2 regions of the Pseudomonas sp. SK3(2021) genome follow, and region 1 is predicted to be linked to the other one. Evidence: predicted binding sites of a transcription regulator. Region 1 holds the regulator's gene; the other holds the start of a gene.
What was found. Region 1 encodes sigma-54, which starts transcription at its own class of promoters, with help from an activator protein. Its sites were predicted from a motif close to ANTGGCATNNANNTTGCTNT; they were not measured.
Positions count from the first base shown of each region.

Region 2: the regulator sigma-54 is predicted to act here: its motif matches at 1,678-1,697, upstream of flgB (flagellar basal body rod protein FlgB).

Region 1 is NZ_CP061943.1:1,239,911-1,247,177, forward strand. It holds gene IF690_RS05460 (class II fumarate hydratase) at 1-328, shown strand, start outside; gene IF690_RS05465 (DUF2753 family protein) at 356-805, shown strand; gene IF690_RS05470 (superoxide dismutase) at 807-1,418, shown strand; gene IF690_RS05475 (ZIP family metal transporter) at 1,450-2,343, shown strand; gene IF690_RS05480 (HPr family phosphocarrier protein) at 2,374-2,646, opposite strand; gene rapZ (RNase adapter RapZ) at 2,663-3,520, opposite strand; gene ptsN (PTS IIA-like nitrogen regulatory protein PtsN) at 3,523-3,987, opposite strand; gene hpf (ribosome hibernation-promoting factor, HPF/YfiA family) at 4,000-4,305, opposite strand; gene IF690_RS05500 (RNA polymerase factor sigma-54) at 4,385-5,878, opposite strand; gene lptB (LPS export ABC transporter ATP-binding protein) at 6,061-6,786, opposite strand; gene lptA (lipopolysaccharide transport periplasmic protein LptA) at 6,786-7,267, opposite strand, start outside.
Region 2 is NZ_CP061943.1:5,003,544-5,010,810, reverse strand. It holds gene cheR (protein-glutamate O-methyltransferase CheR) at 1-138, shown strand, start outside; gene IF690_RS21910 (IS110 family RNA-guided transposase) at 248-1,273, shown strand; gene flgB (flagellar basal body rod protein FlgB) at 1,736-2,143, shown strand; gene flgC (flagellar basal body rod protein FlgC) at 2,147-2,590, shown strand; gene flgD (flagellar hook assembly protein FlgD) at 2,606-3,334, shown strand; gene flgE (flagellar hook protein FlgE) at 3,365-4,690, shown strand; gene IF690_RS21885 (ribonucleoside-diphosphate reductase subunit alpha) at 4,993-7,267, opposite strand, start outside.

The sequences.
Region 1 (7,267 bases):
CGAGCTGAACGTCATGCTGCCGATCATCGCCCAGAACCTGTTGAGCAGCATCGAGCTGCTGGCCAACTCCAGCCGCCTGCTGGCGGACAAGGCGATTGCCAGCTTCAAGGTCAATGAGCCCAAGCTCAAGCAGGCGCTGTCGCGCAACCCGATCCTGGTCACGGCGCTCAACCCGATCATCGGTTACCAGAAGGCCGCTGAAATCGCCAAGACCGCCTACAAGCAGGGGCGCCCGGTGATCGATGTCGCCCTTGAACACACTGATCTGTCACGCAGCCAGCTGGAGATCCTGCTCGACCCGGAAAAACTCACCGCGGGCGGCGTGTAAATCCCGACATTGCTTTGGAGGTTCACCATGGAGCACTGGAAACGCACGATCGAAAGGGCAAACCGTTTCTTCATGCAGGGCGACCTGGTGGATGCCCGTGAGTATTACTTGCAGGCCCTGGCCCTGGCGCAGGTATTGTTCGAGCGCTGGAGCGATGCCGACGAAGCGGTGGCGGCCTGTGTCATCTCCCATCACAACCTGGCGGACCTGCACCTGCGCCTGAACCAGCCGGAGGAGAGCGCGCAATACCTCTGCGCCATCCACCAGCGGCTATTGCAGGCCATGCAGGACAGCCGCCTGGCGCCGTCGCTGCGGGAAGCCGCGTTGCGCCAGAGCAGCAAGACCTACGTCGAGTTGCTCAACTTCATCAGTGAGCACGGTGAATACCCCCGTACGCATCGCCTGCTGGAGAGCAATGTCGCGCAATCGACTTCCGGCGCCGCGCCCGCGAATGCCCCTCATTACGGAGCACATTGATATGTCCTTTACCTTGCCTGCATTGCCCTATGCCTACGACGCCCTGGAACCGCACATCGACGCGCAGACCATGGAGATTCACTACACCAGGCATCACCAGACCTACATCAACAACCTCAACGCGGCCGTGGAAGGCACCGAATGGGCCGACTGGTCGGTGGAAAAACTGGTGGCCGGGGTCCAGCAACTGCCGGAGAAGCTGCGTGCGGCGGTCATCAACCAGGGCGGTGGCCATGCCAACCATTCGTTGTTCTGGGCGGTGATGGCGCCAACCGGCGGAGGCCAGCCGGACGGAGCGCTGGCCAGGGCAATCGACGAGCAGTTAGGTGGTTTCGAGCGTTTCAAGGAGGCCTTCACCAAGGCCGCGCTCACCCGTTTCGGCAGCGGTTGGGCCTGGCTCAGCGTGACCCCGCAAAAGACGCTGGTGGTCGAGAGCAGCGGTAACCAGGACAGCCCGTTGATGAACGGCAATACCCCGATTCTCGGTCTGGACGTGTGGGAGCACGCCTATTACCTGCGTTACCAGAACCGGCGGCCGGAATACATCAATGCGTTCTACAACGTGATCAATTGGCCCGAAGTAGCCCAGCGCTACCAGGCCGCACTGGTTTGAGCCCCCACCTATAAAAGACCTCAGGCTGACTATGGGCACTGAAACACTGACGATCAGCAGCGGGCGGATGTTTCGTTACGCGTTCGGTTCGCTGTTGCTGTTGGCGGGTACTGCATTGCTGGTTGCCCAGGGCTTGTCCTGGCTGGACCTGGAACCGCGCTTGTCGCGGGCATTACAGGGCGGGGCGGTCTGTGCCCTGGGAACCGCGCTAGGGGCGGTGCCGGTGCTGGTCATTCGCAAGATGCCGCTGGCGCTGAGTGACACCCTGTTGGGGTTCGGCGCCGGGGTGATGCTGGCGGCTACGGCTTTTTCACTGATTGTGCCCGGGATCGCCGCGGCGGAAAAACTCGGGCTGTCGCCCTGGGCTTCGAGTGGCCTGGTCAGCCTTGGCATCATGCTCGGTGCCTTGGGCTTGTTTCTGGTGGATCGCAAGGTGTCGGGGGGCAACCCGGAGAAACTGGTGGGCACCCTTGAACATCCGGTCATACCGCCACGAATCTGGCTGTTTGTGTTTGCCATCATCGCCCACAACATTCCTGAAGGAATGGCCGTAGGTGTTTCCGCAGGCGGTGGCATGCCGGAGGCGGACAGCCTGGCCATGGGCATCGCCTTGCAGGATGTGCCGGAAGGCCTGGTGATTGCTCTGGTGCTGGCTGGCGCCGGCATGTCCAGGATCAGGGCGTTCCTGATCGGTGCCGCGTCAGGCCTGGTGGAGCCTGTGTTCGCGTTGCTTTGTGGGTGGTTGGTGGGCCTGGCAGAGATGCTGTTGCCGCTCGGGCTAGCGTTGGCGGCGGGGGCCATGCTGCTGGTGGTGACCCACGAAGTGATCCCCGAATCACGACGCAACGGTCATGAAAAGCTGGCGAGCCTGGGCTTGTGTGTCGGCTTTTGCCTGATGATGGTCATGGATACGGCACTCGCCTGAGTGCCTTTCGGCAGGTTTGCCCCGCCGACCTTACTCGCCTTCGTCGAAGAAGTTATTGATCAGTGCCACCAGCGCTTCCATCGCCTCCTGCTCCTGTTCGCCTTCGGTCTTCAGATGAATCTTGGTGCCCTTGCCGGCGGCCAGCATCATCATCGCCATGATGCTCTTGCCGTCGACCATCGACTCCGGCGTTCTTCCGGCGCGGATCTGGCAAGGAAACTGACCGGCCACGCCGACGAACTTGGCCGAGGCACGGGCATGCAGACCCAGTTTGTTGATGATTTCAATTTCCAGAGCAGGCATCGCGGGGTAGATCCTTTCAGCTAAGGTCGCGGTGGCGAACCTGGACGTTCTTCAGGGACTTTTGCAGGACTTGGCCCAAGCGTTCGGTCAGGTAGACCGAGCGATGGTGGCCGCCCGTACAGCCAATGGCAATAGTGACGTAGGCGCGGTTGCTGGCGGCAAAACGCGGCAACCATTTCAGCAGGTAGCTGGAGATGTCCTGGAACATTTCCTCGACGTCCGGCTGGGCGGCCAGGTATTCGACAACCGGCTGGTCGAGCCCGGACTGGGCGCGTAACTCGGGCTTCCAGTACGGGTTGGGCAGGCAGCGCACATCGAACACCAGGTCGGCATCGACCGGCATGCCACGCTTGAACCCAAAAGACTCCACCAGGAAGGCGGTGCCCGGTTCCGGCTGGTTCAACAGGCGCAACTTGATGGTATCGCGCAGTTGATACAGGTTCAGGTTGGTGGTGTTGACCTTGAGGTCGGCGAGGTCGGCAATCGGACCCAGCAGGTGACTTTCGTCTTGAATCGCCTCGGCCAGAGAGCGATTGTTGCTGCTCAAGGGGTGGCGACGGCGGGTTTCCGAAAAGCGCTTGAGCAGGGTTTCTTCGTCGGCGTCCAGGTACAGCACATCGCACTGGATATGCCGGCTGCGTACTTCCTCGAGCAGTTCGGGGAAGCGCGACAAGTGGCTTGGCAGGTTGCGGGCGTCGATCGAAACGGCGACCAGTGGCTGCGTCAGTTCGGTATGGATCAGCGCCCGCTCGGCCAGTTCGGGCAGCAGCCCGGCCGGCAGGTTGTCGATGCAGTAGTAGCCATTGTCCTCGAGGACATCGAGGGCGGTGCTTTTACCCGAGCCGGACCGGCCGCTGACGATGATCAAGCGCATGATTACTGACCGTTCTGTTCGTCCAGGACAACCTTGTACAAGGCTTCGTTGCTGGTGGCGCTGCGCAGCTTGTCGCGCACCTCTTTGCGGTCCAGCATGCTGGCAATCTGCCGGAGCAGTTCCAGGTGCGCATCGGTGGCGGCTTCCGGGACCAGCAGTACGAACAGCAGGTCGACCGGTGCGCCGTCGATGGCGTCGAAATCGATGGGAGCGTCCAGGTGCATCAGGGCACTGATGGGCGACTCACAGCCTTTGAGGCGGCAGTGTGGAATGGCGATGCCATTGCCAAAACCGGTAGAACCCAGTTTTTCTCGGGCAATCAGGCTTTCGAAGACATCTTGCATCTCCAGATCAGGCACTTCTCGGCTGATCAGGTTGGCAATTTGTTCGAGGGCGCGCTTTTTGCTGCCGCCCGGCACGTTCACCAGGGAACGGCCGGGGGTCAGGATGCTTTCAAGTCGGATCATGGGAGGGGAGTGTTAGCGACCCGTGCCTTGGAGAAGGTGGAGTTGCTTTTCCTTATGCTTTTTCAGTTGGCGGTCAAGCTTGTCCGTGAGCAAGTCGATTGCGGCATACATGTCGTCATGTTCTGCATTGGCGACGACTTCCCCACCATGGATGTGCAGCGTGGCCTCGATTTTTTGCTTCAGTTTCTCGACGGCCAGCGTTACCTGCACATTGGTAATCTTGTCAAAGTGCCGCTCCAGTCGGTCGAGTTTTTCGCCGATGTAAGCGCGCAGAGGTTCGGTCACTTCCAGTTGGTGTCCACTGATGTTGACTTGCATACAGCTTCTCCTTCGTTGCCAGTGCATAAAGCGGCAGGTCGATTGACCTGCCACTGGAACGCTGTGGCGAGCCCGGCGGCTACATCAACCGCTTCCGTTCGCTCGAAGGCGCGATCCCCAGGGATTCGCGGTACTTGGCGACGGTACGACGGGCTACCTGAATGCCTTGTGCCTCCAGTAAACCAGCGATCTTGCTGTCACTCAACGGCTTTTTCTGATTTTCCGCGGCGACCAGTTTTTTGATGATCGCGCGGATCGCCGTGGACGAGCATTCGCCGCCTTCGGAGGTACTTACGTGGCTGGAGAAAAAGTATTTCAGTTCATAAATGCCCCGAGGGGTATGCATGAATTTTTGCGTGGTCACCCGTGAAATCGTCGACTCGTGCATGCCCACCGCTTCGGCGATGTCATGCAGGACCAGTGGTTTCATCGCCTCATCGCCGTACTCGAGGAAGCCGCGCTGATGCTCGACGATCTGGGTGGCGACTTTCATCAGGGTTTCGTTACGGCTCTGCAGGCTCTTGATGAACCAGCGAGCCTCCTGCAGTTGGTTGCGCATGAAGGTGTTGTCGGCACTGGTGTCGGCGCGTCGCACGAAGCCGGCGTACTGCGGGTTGACGCGCAGGCGCGGCACGGACTCCTGGTTCAGCTCCACCAGCCAGCGTTCGTTGTCCTTGCGCACGATGACATCGGGGACCACGTATTCGGCTTCGGTGGATTCTATTTGCGAGCCCGGGCGTGGGTTGAGGCTCTGCACCAGTTCGATGACCTGGCGCAGTTCGTCTTCCTTGAGCTTCATGCGCCGCATCAGCTGGCTGTAGTCGCGGCTGCCGAGCAGGTCGATGAAGTCGGTGACCAGGCGCTTGGCTTCAGTCAGCCAAGGAGTCTTGGCAGGTAGCTGGCGCAGCTGCAACAGCAGGCACTCACCCAGGTTGCGGGCGCCGATACCGGCAGGCTCGAATTGCTGGATGCGGTGCAGGACGGCCTCGACTTCGTCGAGTTCGATGTCCAGCTCCGGATCGAAGGCTTCGAGGATTTCCTCGAGGGTTTCATCCAGATAGCCCTGATTGTTGATGCAGTCGATCAGGGTCACGGCGATCAGGCGATCGGTATCGGACATGGGCGCCAGGTTCAACTGCCAGAGCAGATGGCTCTGCAGGCTTTCGCCAGCCGAGGTGCGGGTGGTGAAATCCCACTCATCGTCATCGTTGCTGGGCAGGCTGCTGGCGCTGGTCTGGTAGACGTCTTCCCAGGCGGTGTCGACCGGTAGGTCGTTGGGAATGCGTTCGTTCCATTCACCGTCCTCGAGGTTGTCCACCGTCGGGGCGGCTTCCTGGTAGGAGGGTTCCTGGATATCGGTATTGGGCTTCTGCTCGGCGTTGTCGGCCAGCGGATCGGTGCTATCGAAGTCGTCGCCTTCTTCCTGGCGCTCGAGCATCGGGTTGGACTCCAGGGCCTCCTGGATTTCCTGTTGCAGGTCCAGGGTCGACAATTGGAGCAGGCGGATGGCCTGTTGCAGCTGCGGTGTCATCGTCAGCTGCTGGCCCATTCTGAGGACTAGCGATGGTTTCATGGCAGGGGCTTAACACCTTATTCGCCGGCGCACATGCGCCATCCACTACAGGGCGCGTGAGCGCCAAACATAAGCAAATTATATGCCTGAAACTGAAGTGTTTGCCTAGAGCGCTGTAACAATAAAAACAGCAGGGTTCTATTGGGGCGGGCGCTCTGGCGACCAGCCAAACACCTCAGGGCTTACAAGCGGAACTCATGGCCCAGGTAAACTTCCTTGACCAGCTCGTTGGCTAGGATGGTTTCGGCGTCGCCTTCGGCGATCAGTTGACCGTCGTTGACGATGTAGGCGGTTTCACAGATATCCAGGGTTTCACGGACGTTGTGGTCGGTGATGAGTACGCCGATGCCCTTGGCCTTCAGGTGATGAATGATCTGCTTGATGTCGCCTACCGAGATCGGGTCCACGCCGGCGAAGGGTTCGTCGAGCAGGATGAACTTGGGGGCGGTGGCCAGTGCGCGGGCGATTTCCACACGGCGACGTTCGCCGCCGGAAAGGCTCATGCCCAGGTTGTCGCGAATGTGGCTGATGTGGAACTCCTGCAGCAGGCTTTCCAGTTCCTGGCGACGGCCGGCCTTGTCGAGCTCCTTGCGGGTCTCGAGGATGGCCATGATGTTGTCGGCCACCGAGAGCTTGCGGAAGATCGAGGCTTCCTGCGGCAGGTAGCCGATCCCGGCGCGGGCGCGGCCGTGCATCGGCTGGTGGCTGACATCCAGGTCGTCGATCAGGATGCGACCCTGATCGGCCTGGACCAGGCCGACGATCATGTAGAAGCAGGTGGTCTTGCCGGCGCCGTTGGGGCCGAGCAAGCCGACGATCTGGCCGCTGTCGATGGACAGGCTGACGTCACGCACGACCTGGCGGCTCTTGTAGCTCTTGGCCAGGTGCTGAGCTTTCAGAGTTGCCATTACTGGGCCTTTTGCTCGTCAGTTTTCTTTTTCGGCTGGATGACCATGTCGATCCGTGGGCGCGACTCGGTGACCTTGCTGCCGGTGGCGCGACCGGCGCTGGCCAGCTTCTTGTTGGTGTCGTAGACGATTTTCTCGCCCTGGGTGATGTTGCCGTCCTTGTCGACGACTTTGGCGCGGTCGATCAGTACGACGCGGTTCTGCGCGGCATGGTACTGGATGGTCACGCCGTAGCCCTGGACCGGCTTGGTATCGCCCTGGGTTTGAAGCTGTTCGAAGTAGGCCAGGTTGCCCACCGAGGTCACCACGTCGATGTCACCGGCCTGGGTGCGGGTGATGGTCACGGTATTGCCGGTGACCTTCATCGAGCCCTGGGTGATGATCACGTCGCCCCTGTAGGTGGCTACGCCATTCTTGTCGTCCAGTTGAGCGTCGTCGGCCTGGATGCGGATCGGTTGCTGGCTATCGTTCGGCAGAGACC
Region 2 (7,267 bases), 2.7 Mb from region 1:
GACATCCTGATGCGCATTCACAGCACCCTGAAGCCGGGCGGTTATCTGTTTCTTGGGGCGTCCGAGGCGCTCAATGGATTGCCCGACCATTATCAGATGGTCCAGTGCAGCCCTGGGATCATTTACCAGGCGAAGTAAGATTGTCGCTGATGAAAAGAGAGGCCTTCGGGCCTTAATGAGATGGTCACCCCCACACCCTGCGAGGGCTACGCTTTCGCAGGGTGTTTTGTTTTCGGAGGCCATCCTCATGAGCGAGTCAGCGCTGATCGGAATCGATCTCGGCAAGCACAGTTTCCACCTGCACGGCCAGGACACTGCGGGCCGAGAGGTGTTTCACAAGAAGCTCTCGCGTCCACAGATGATGCAGTTCTTCGGCAATCTGCCGGCTTGCACCGTGGTGATGGAGGCATGTGCCGGCGCGCATTTTGTCGCTCGTCAGCTGATCGCCATGGGGCATCAGGCCAAACTGATTTCTCCGCAGTTCGTCCGGCCCTTCGTCAAGGGCAACAAAAACGACTTCGTCGACGCCGAGGCCATTTGCGAAGCGGCCTCGCGCCCATCGATGCGCTTTGTTACGCCTAAAACCGAGGCGCAGCAGACCCTTTCCGTTCTGCACCGCCTGCGCGAATCGCTGGTGCACGACCGCACCAAAGCCGCCAATCAGATGCACGGTTTCCTGCTGGAGTTTGGTATCAGCCTGCCCAAAGGTCTGGCGATCATGAAACGTTTGGCGAGTATCTTGGCCGAGCATGAGTTGCCGGTTCGGCTCACCGGGCAGTTGCAACGCCTGCACGATCACTTCGCTTACCTGGATGAGCAGGTCAAGGAACTGGATAAAGAGCTGGCAGGCCAGCTGGCCGCCGATGATCTGGGCAGTCGCCTGCTGAGCCTGCCGTGTGTCGGGCCGATCACCGCCAGCCTGCTGGCGGTGGAAATGGGCGACGGCCAGCAGTACAAGTGCAGTCGCGACTTCGCAGCATCTGTGGGTCTGGTGCCCAGACAGTACAGCACCGGTGGCAAGGCGAATTTGCTCGGCATCAGCAAGCGCGGTGACAAGCACCTGCGGCAATTACTGGTGCAGTGTGCGCGGGTCTACCTGCAAAGGCTGGACTACCAGCGCGGCCGTTTGGCCGACTGGGTACGCTCAATGCTGACGCGACGCCACTCGAACGTGGTGGCCTGTGCTTTGGCTAACAAGCTGGCGCGGATCGCGTGGGCGCTAGCGGCCCACCATACGCAGTATGAAGCAGGGCCAGGCGCGCTGAGCGCCTGACCCTGCGGTTGTTGCAGCACCACGAAGCACCCTTCAGGTTTTGCGATAGCTGAACAACGGATGACGTGAACGGCCCACCGGCCTGACGAAGAACCTGGCACAAAAATCGGCTTCAGAAGCCGCGGCATTTTTCAGGATCGTCAGGCGCGACTCTCATCGTGGCGCGGGGCATGCCCCCAAACAGACGCCGGATAGATTTAAGCAAGCCAACCACTTCACCCATTAATCAGTATTGCAAAAACGGGGGTGACCATAGATTTTTTTGTGCCCGCGATTCCTTCTGCGCGCAGGGCGGCAATAGCGGCATTGCCGCTTTGCTGACGTTTCGCGGAAATGCCTTGCCGCTTTTCTGGCATTGCCGCTTTGCCGCTGCCCGCAAAGCCTTGGTTTACGGGCTTCGAGCACTTGGCACGCGGCTTGCTATGTCCTGCTTACGAAAAATCTGGTCGAAGGTTTCCCGACATGAGCATCAGCTTCGATAAAGCGCTCGGCATTCATGAACAAGCCCTTGGTTTTCGCGCCAAGCGTGCCGAGGTGCTGGCCAACAACATCGCCAACGCCGACACCCCGAACTACAAGGCTCGGGATCTGGACTTCTCCGCCGTGCTCGCCGAGCAGAACGAGAAAGCCAAGAACGGTACCTTTGCCCTGAACATGACCAACAGCCGGCACATCGAAGCTGAAGGCCTGAGCAGCGGCGACGAATCGCTGCTGTACCGCACGCCGATGCAGCCATCGATCGACCAGAACACCGTGGATGCCCAACTGGAACAGTCGAACTACGCCGAGAACTCGGTGAACTTCCAGGCCAGCTTCACGCTGCTCAACAGCAAATTCAAAGGGCTGGTGTCAGCCCTGCGCGGAGAGTAATCCATGTCCCTCGCCAGTGTTTTCAATATTGCCGGTAGTGGCATGAGTGCCCAGACCACTCGCTTGAACACCGTCGCCAGTAACATCGCCAACGCCGAGACAGTCTCCTCGAGCATCGACCAGACCTATCGTGCGCGCCACCCGGTGTTCGCCACCATGTTCCAGGGCGCGCAAAGCGGTGGCAGCCAGTCGCTGTTCCAGAACCAGGATGCGGCCGGTCAGGGCGTTCAGGTGCTGGGTGTGGTCGAGGACCAGAGCAACCTCGAGGCGCGTTACGAGCCTAACCATCCGGCTGCCGACGCCAAGGGGTATGTCTATTACCCGAACGTCAATGTGGTGGAAGAAATGGCCGACATGATTTCCGCCAGTCGCTCGTTCCAGACCAACGCGGAAATGATGAACACCGCCAAAACCATGATGCAGAAGGTCCTGACCCTCGGTCAGTGATAAGAGGCGACTCAGATGAGTGTTTCCGATAGCACCAGTGGCCTGACGCTCAAGGAGATCCTTGCGAACTCCTCGAAGAAGACCCCGACTACCAGCAATGACGGCCTGGCGGCGGCCACCAACAGCGTCAAGGGAAAAAATGAGCTGGGCAAGGACGCGTTCCTGAAGCTGCTGGTGACCCAGCTGAAAAACCAGAACCCGCTGGATCCACAGGACAACAGCGAGTTCGTTGCCCAGTTGGCGCAGTTCTCCACCCTGGAAGGGATCACCACCCTCAATACCTCGGTGAATTCCATCACCGGCAACTACAAGTCGTCCCAGGCCCTGCAGGCTTCGTCCCTGGTGGGGCGTTCGGTGATCGTCCAGACCGGTACCACCCAGGTCGACACCACCAAGAGCATGACCGGTTCGGTGACTGTGCCTACCGGCGTCAGCGGCGTCACCGTGACCATCACCGACAAGGATGGCAAGGCGGTCAAGACCCTCGACCTGGGCAGTCAGAAGGCCGGCAGCACCAGTTTTGTCTGGGACGGTACCAAGACCGACGGCACCAAGGCCGATCCGGGTAATTACACCTTCAAGGCCAGCACAACGATCGATGGCAAGGGGACCGACCTGGTCACCTACCTGCCTGCGACGGTCAACAGCGTCACCATCAGCCAGACCGGCGGTGAGCTGATGTTGAACCTCGCAGGGTTGAGCAGCCCCGTGGCGCTCTCCAAAGTTCAAACCATTGGTATCTAGAGCCGATTAACGCGGCACAAGGAGTGGAATATGTCTTTTAATATCGGCCTTAGCGGTCTCTATGCTGCCAACAAGCAACTGGATGTGACCGGCAACAACATCGCCAACGTGGCGACCGCCGGCTTCAAATCGTCCCGTGCCGAATTCGCAGATGTTTACTCGGCCACCAAGCTGGGCACCGGCAGCAAGACTGTGGGTAACGGCGTGCGCCTGGCCAACGTTTCCCAGCAGTTCGGCCAGGGCGACGTGAACAACACCGGCAACGTACTGGACATGGGTATCCAGGGTTCGGGCTTCTTCGTGCTGAGCGACAACGGCTCGCTGACCTACACCCGCGCCGGTACCTTCAAGACCGACAAGGACGGCTACATCACCAACACCGATGGCACCGCCCGCCTGCAAGGCTATGCGGTCGATGCCAACGGCAAGATCGTCAACGGCGTGCTGACCGACCTGCGCATCGACACTTCGAACCTGTCGCCGAAGGCCACCAGCTCGGTGTCCTCGACCATCAACCTGGACTCCACCGCGCCGGTCATCGACCAGAGCGTGACAGGTTTTGCCTTCGATCCGACCAAGGTGGAAACCTACACCAAGCAGTTCAGCACACCGATCTATGACAGCCAGGGCAACGAGCACAAGCTGGACCAGTACATGGTGAAAACCGGGGCCAACACCTGGAAGACCTACACCCTGGTCGATGGTCGTAACCTCGATGGCTCCGCTCCGACCACCACCGGCGCTACGGCTCCAGTCGCATCGACCATGACTTTCGACTCCGCCGGCAAACTGGTTTCGGTCATCACACCGCCTGCCGTTACACCTAATCCGGGCAACAACCTGACCCTGGCGGGTTGGGTGCCAGGCACCGTGACCAATGGTGTGTGGGCGGCCAACGGTGCCAGCGCCAATGCCGGCGGCGTGACCATCTCCATGACCAGCACCACTCAGTTCAACGCCGATACCGCGCGTTCGCTGCCGGTGCAGGACGGCTATGCCACTGGCCAGATCACCAACCTGACCATCGACGGCACCGGTACCCTGTTCGCCAACTTCAGCAACAGCCAGAACAAGGCGATCGGGCAGATCTCCCTGGCCAGCTTCACCAACGAACAAGGCCTGCAGCCGGTAGGCGGCACCAGCTGGAGAGAAACCTACGCTTCGGGCGTACCGGGCTACGATGCTCCACAAACCGGCACCCTGGGTTCGATCGTGTCCAACTCCCTGGAAGAGTCGAACGTCAACCTGACCAACGAACTCGTGGACCTGATCAAGGCCCAGAGCAACTACCAGGCGAACGCCAAGACCATCTCCACCCAGAGCACCATCATGCAGACCATTATTCAGATGACCTGATAATGGCTGGCTGACAGCGCTTGAAAAAAGCCCCTCTCCGCAGGGGCTTTTTTGTGCCAGCAAGTTTCATCGACCGCGGCTCGCTTCAGATAAGGAGCGAAGCTTGCTCGCGTGAGTCATGACGCACAGGTAGGGGGTAGCCGCTGCCGAGGCGGCGGGTTGTGTTCGGGAGCAACTTCGCGGGCCCGTCGCGGCTGCGGAGGATGGATCGGGCGGTTTTTTCCCAGGCAAAAGAAAACCCCCGGCAGGCAGGGCCTGTCGGGGGTTCGGATAAGCGCCGGGGAGGCGCCTATCGGCTCAGCTTATTGGCAAGCTTCGCAATCCGGCTCGTCGATGGCGCAAGCCTTCGGCACTGGAGCAGGGCCGGCCGGAGCTGCCAGGACCGAGTCGTCACCGTGGTTGCCGCCGGCGGAAACCGCGTTCAGCTTGCCGGTGTTGATGGTCGACTTCTCGGTGCTGGTCGCGGCCAGGGCACGGAGGTAGTAAGTGGTTTTCAGGCCACGGTACCAGGCCATGCGGTAGGTCACGTCGAGCTTCTTGCCCGAGGCGCCGGCGATGTAGAGGTTCAGCGATTGAGCCTGGTCGATCCACTTCTGGCGACGGCTGGCGGCGTCGACGATCCACTTGGTTTCCACTTCGAAGGCAGTCGCGTAGAGCTCCTTGAGTTCTTGCGGGATGCGCTCGATCTGCTGCACGGAACCGTCGTAGTACTTCAGGTCGTTGATCATGACCGAGTCCCACAGGCCACGAGCCTTGAGGTCGCGAACCAGGTACGGGTTGATCACGGTGAATTCGCCCGACAGGTTCGATTTCACATACAGGTTCTGGTAGGTCGGTTCGATCGACTGCGACACGCCGGTGATGTTGGCGATGGTCGCGGTCGGCGCGATGGCCATGATGTTGGAGTTACGAATACCTTTCTGCACACGGGCGCGCACTGGTGCCCAGTCCAGGCTTTCGTTCAGGTCGACATCGATGTACTTCTGGCCACGGGCTTCGATCAGGATCTGTTGCGAATCCAGCGGCAGGATGCCTTTGGACCACAGCGAACCCTGGAACGTCTCGTAGGCGCCACGCTCGTCGGCCAAGTCGCAGGAAGCCTGGATCGCGTAGAAGCTCACCGCTTCCATGGACTTGTCGGCGAATTCGACGGCAGCCTCGGAACCATAAGGGATGTGCTGCAGGTACAGCGCGTCCTGGAAGCCCATGATCCCCAGGCCGACCGGACGGTGCTTGAAGTTGGAGTTCTTCGCCTGCGGTACCGAGTAGTAGTTGATGTCGATCACGTTATCGAGCATGCGCACGGCGGTGTTCACGGTGCGTTGCAGCTTGGCGGTGTCCAGCTTGCCGTCGACGATGTGGTTCGGCAGGTTGATCGAGCCCAGGTTGCAAACGGCGATCTCGTCCTTGTTGGTGTTCAAGGTGATCTCGGTGCACAGGTTCGAGCTGTGTACCACGCCCACGTGCTGTTGCGGGCTGCGCAGGTTGCACGGGTCCTTGAAGGTCAGCCAAGGGTGGCCGGTTTCGAACAGCATGGACAGCATCTTGCGCCACAGGTCTTTGGCCTGGATGGTCTTGAACAGCTTGATCTTGCCGTATTCGCACAGGGCTTCGTAGTACTCGTAGCGCTCTTCGAAGGCCTTGCCGGTCAGGTCGTGCAGGTCCGGCACTTCCGATGGCGAGAACAGGGTCCACTTGCCGTCATCGAAGACGCGCTTCATGAACAGGTCAGGGATCCAGTTGGCGGTGTTCATGTCGTGGGTACGACGACGATCGTCACCGGTGTTCTTGCGCAGCTCGATGAACTCTTCGATGTCCATGTGCCAGGTTTCCAGGTAGGCACACACAGCGCCTTTGCGCTTGCCACCCTGGTTCACGGCTACGGCAGTGTCGTTCACCACTTTCAGGAACGGCACGACGCCCTGGGACTTGCCGTTGGTGCCCTTGATGTAGGAGCCCAGCGCACGCACCGGAGTCCAGTCGTTGCCCAGGCCGCCGGCGAATTTCGACAGCATGGCGTTGTCGTGGATGGCGCCGTAGATGCCCGACAGGTCGTCCGGGACGGTGGTCAGGTAGCAGCTCGACAGCTGCGGACGCAGGGTACCGGCGTTGAACAGGGTCGGAGTCGAAGCCATGTAGTCGAAGGACGACAGCAGGTTGTAGAACTCGATGGCACGGTCTTCTTTCTGCTTTTCTTCGATCGCCAGGCCCATGGCCACGCGCATGAAGAAAATCTGCGGCAGTTCGAAACGCACGCCGTCCTTGTGGATGAAGTAGCGATCGTACAGGGTCTGCAGGCCCAGGTAGGTGAACTGCTGGTCGCGCTCGTGGTTGATCGCCTTGCCGAGTTTTTCCAGGTCGAAGTCGGCCAGCACAGGGTTCAGCAGTTCGAACTCGATACCTTTGGCGACGTAGGCTGGCAATGCCTTGGCGTACAGGTCGGCCATCTCGTGGTGAGTGGCGCTCTCGGCCACTTCCAGGAAGCTCAGGCCTTCGGCGCGCAGGGTGTCCATCAGCAGGCGGGCGGTCACGAACGAGTAGTTCGGCTCGCGCTCTACCAGGGTACGGGCGGTCATC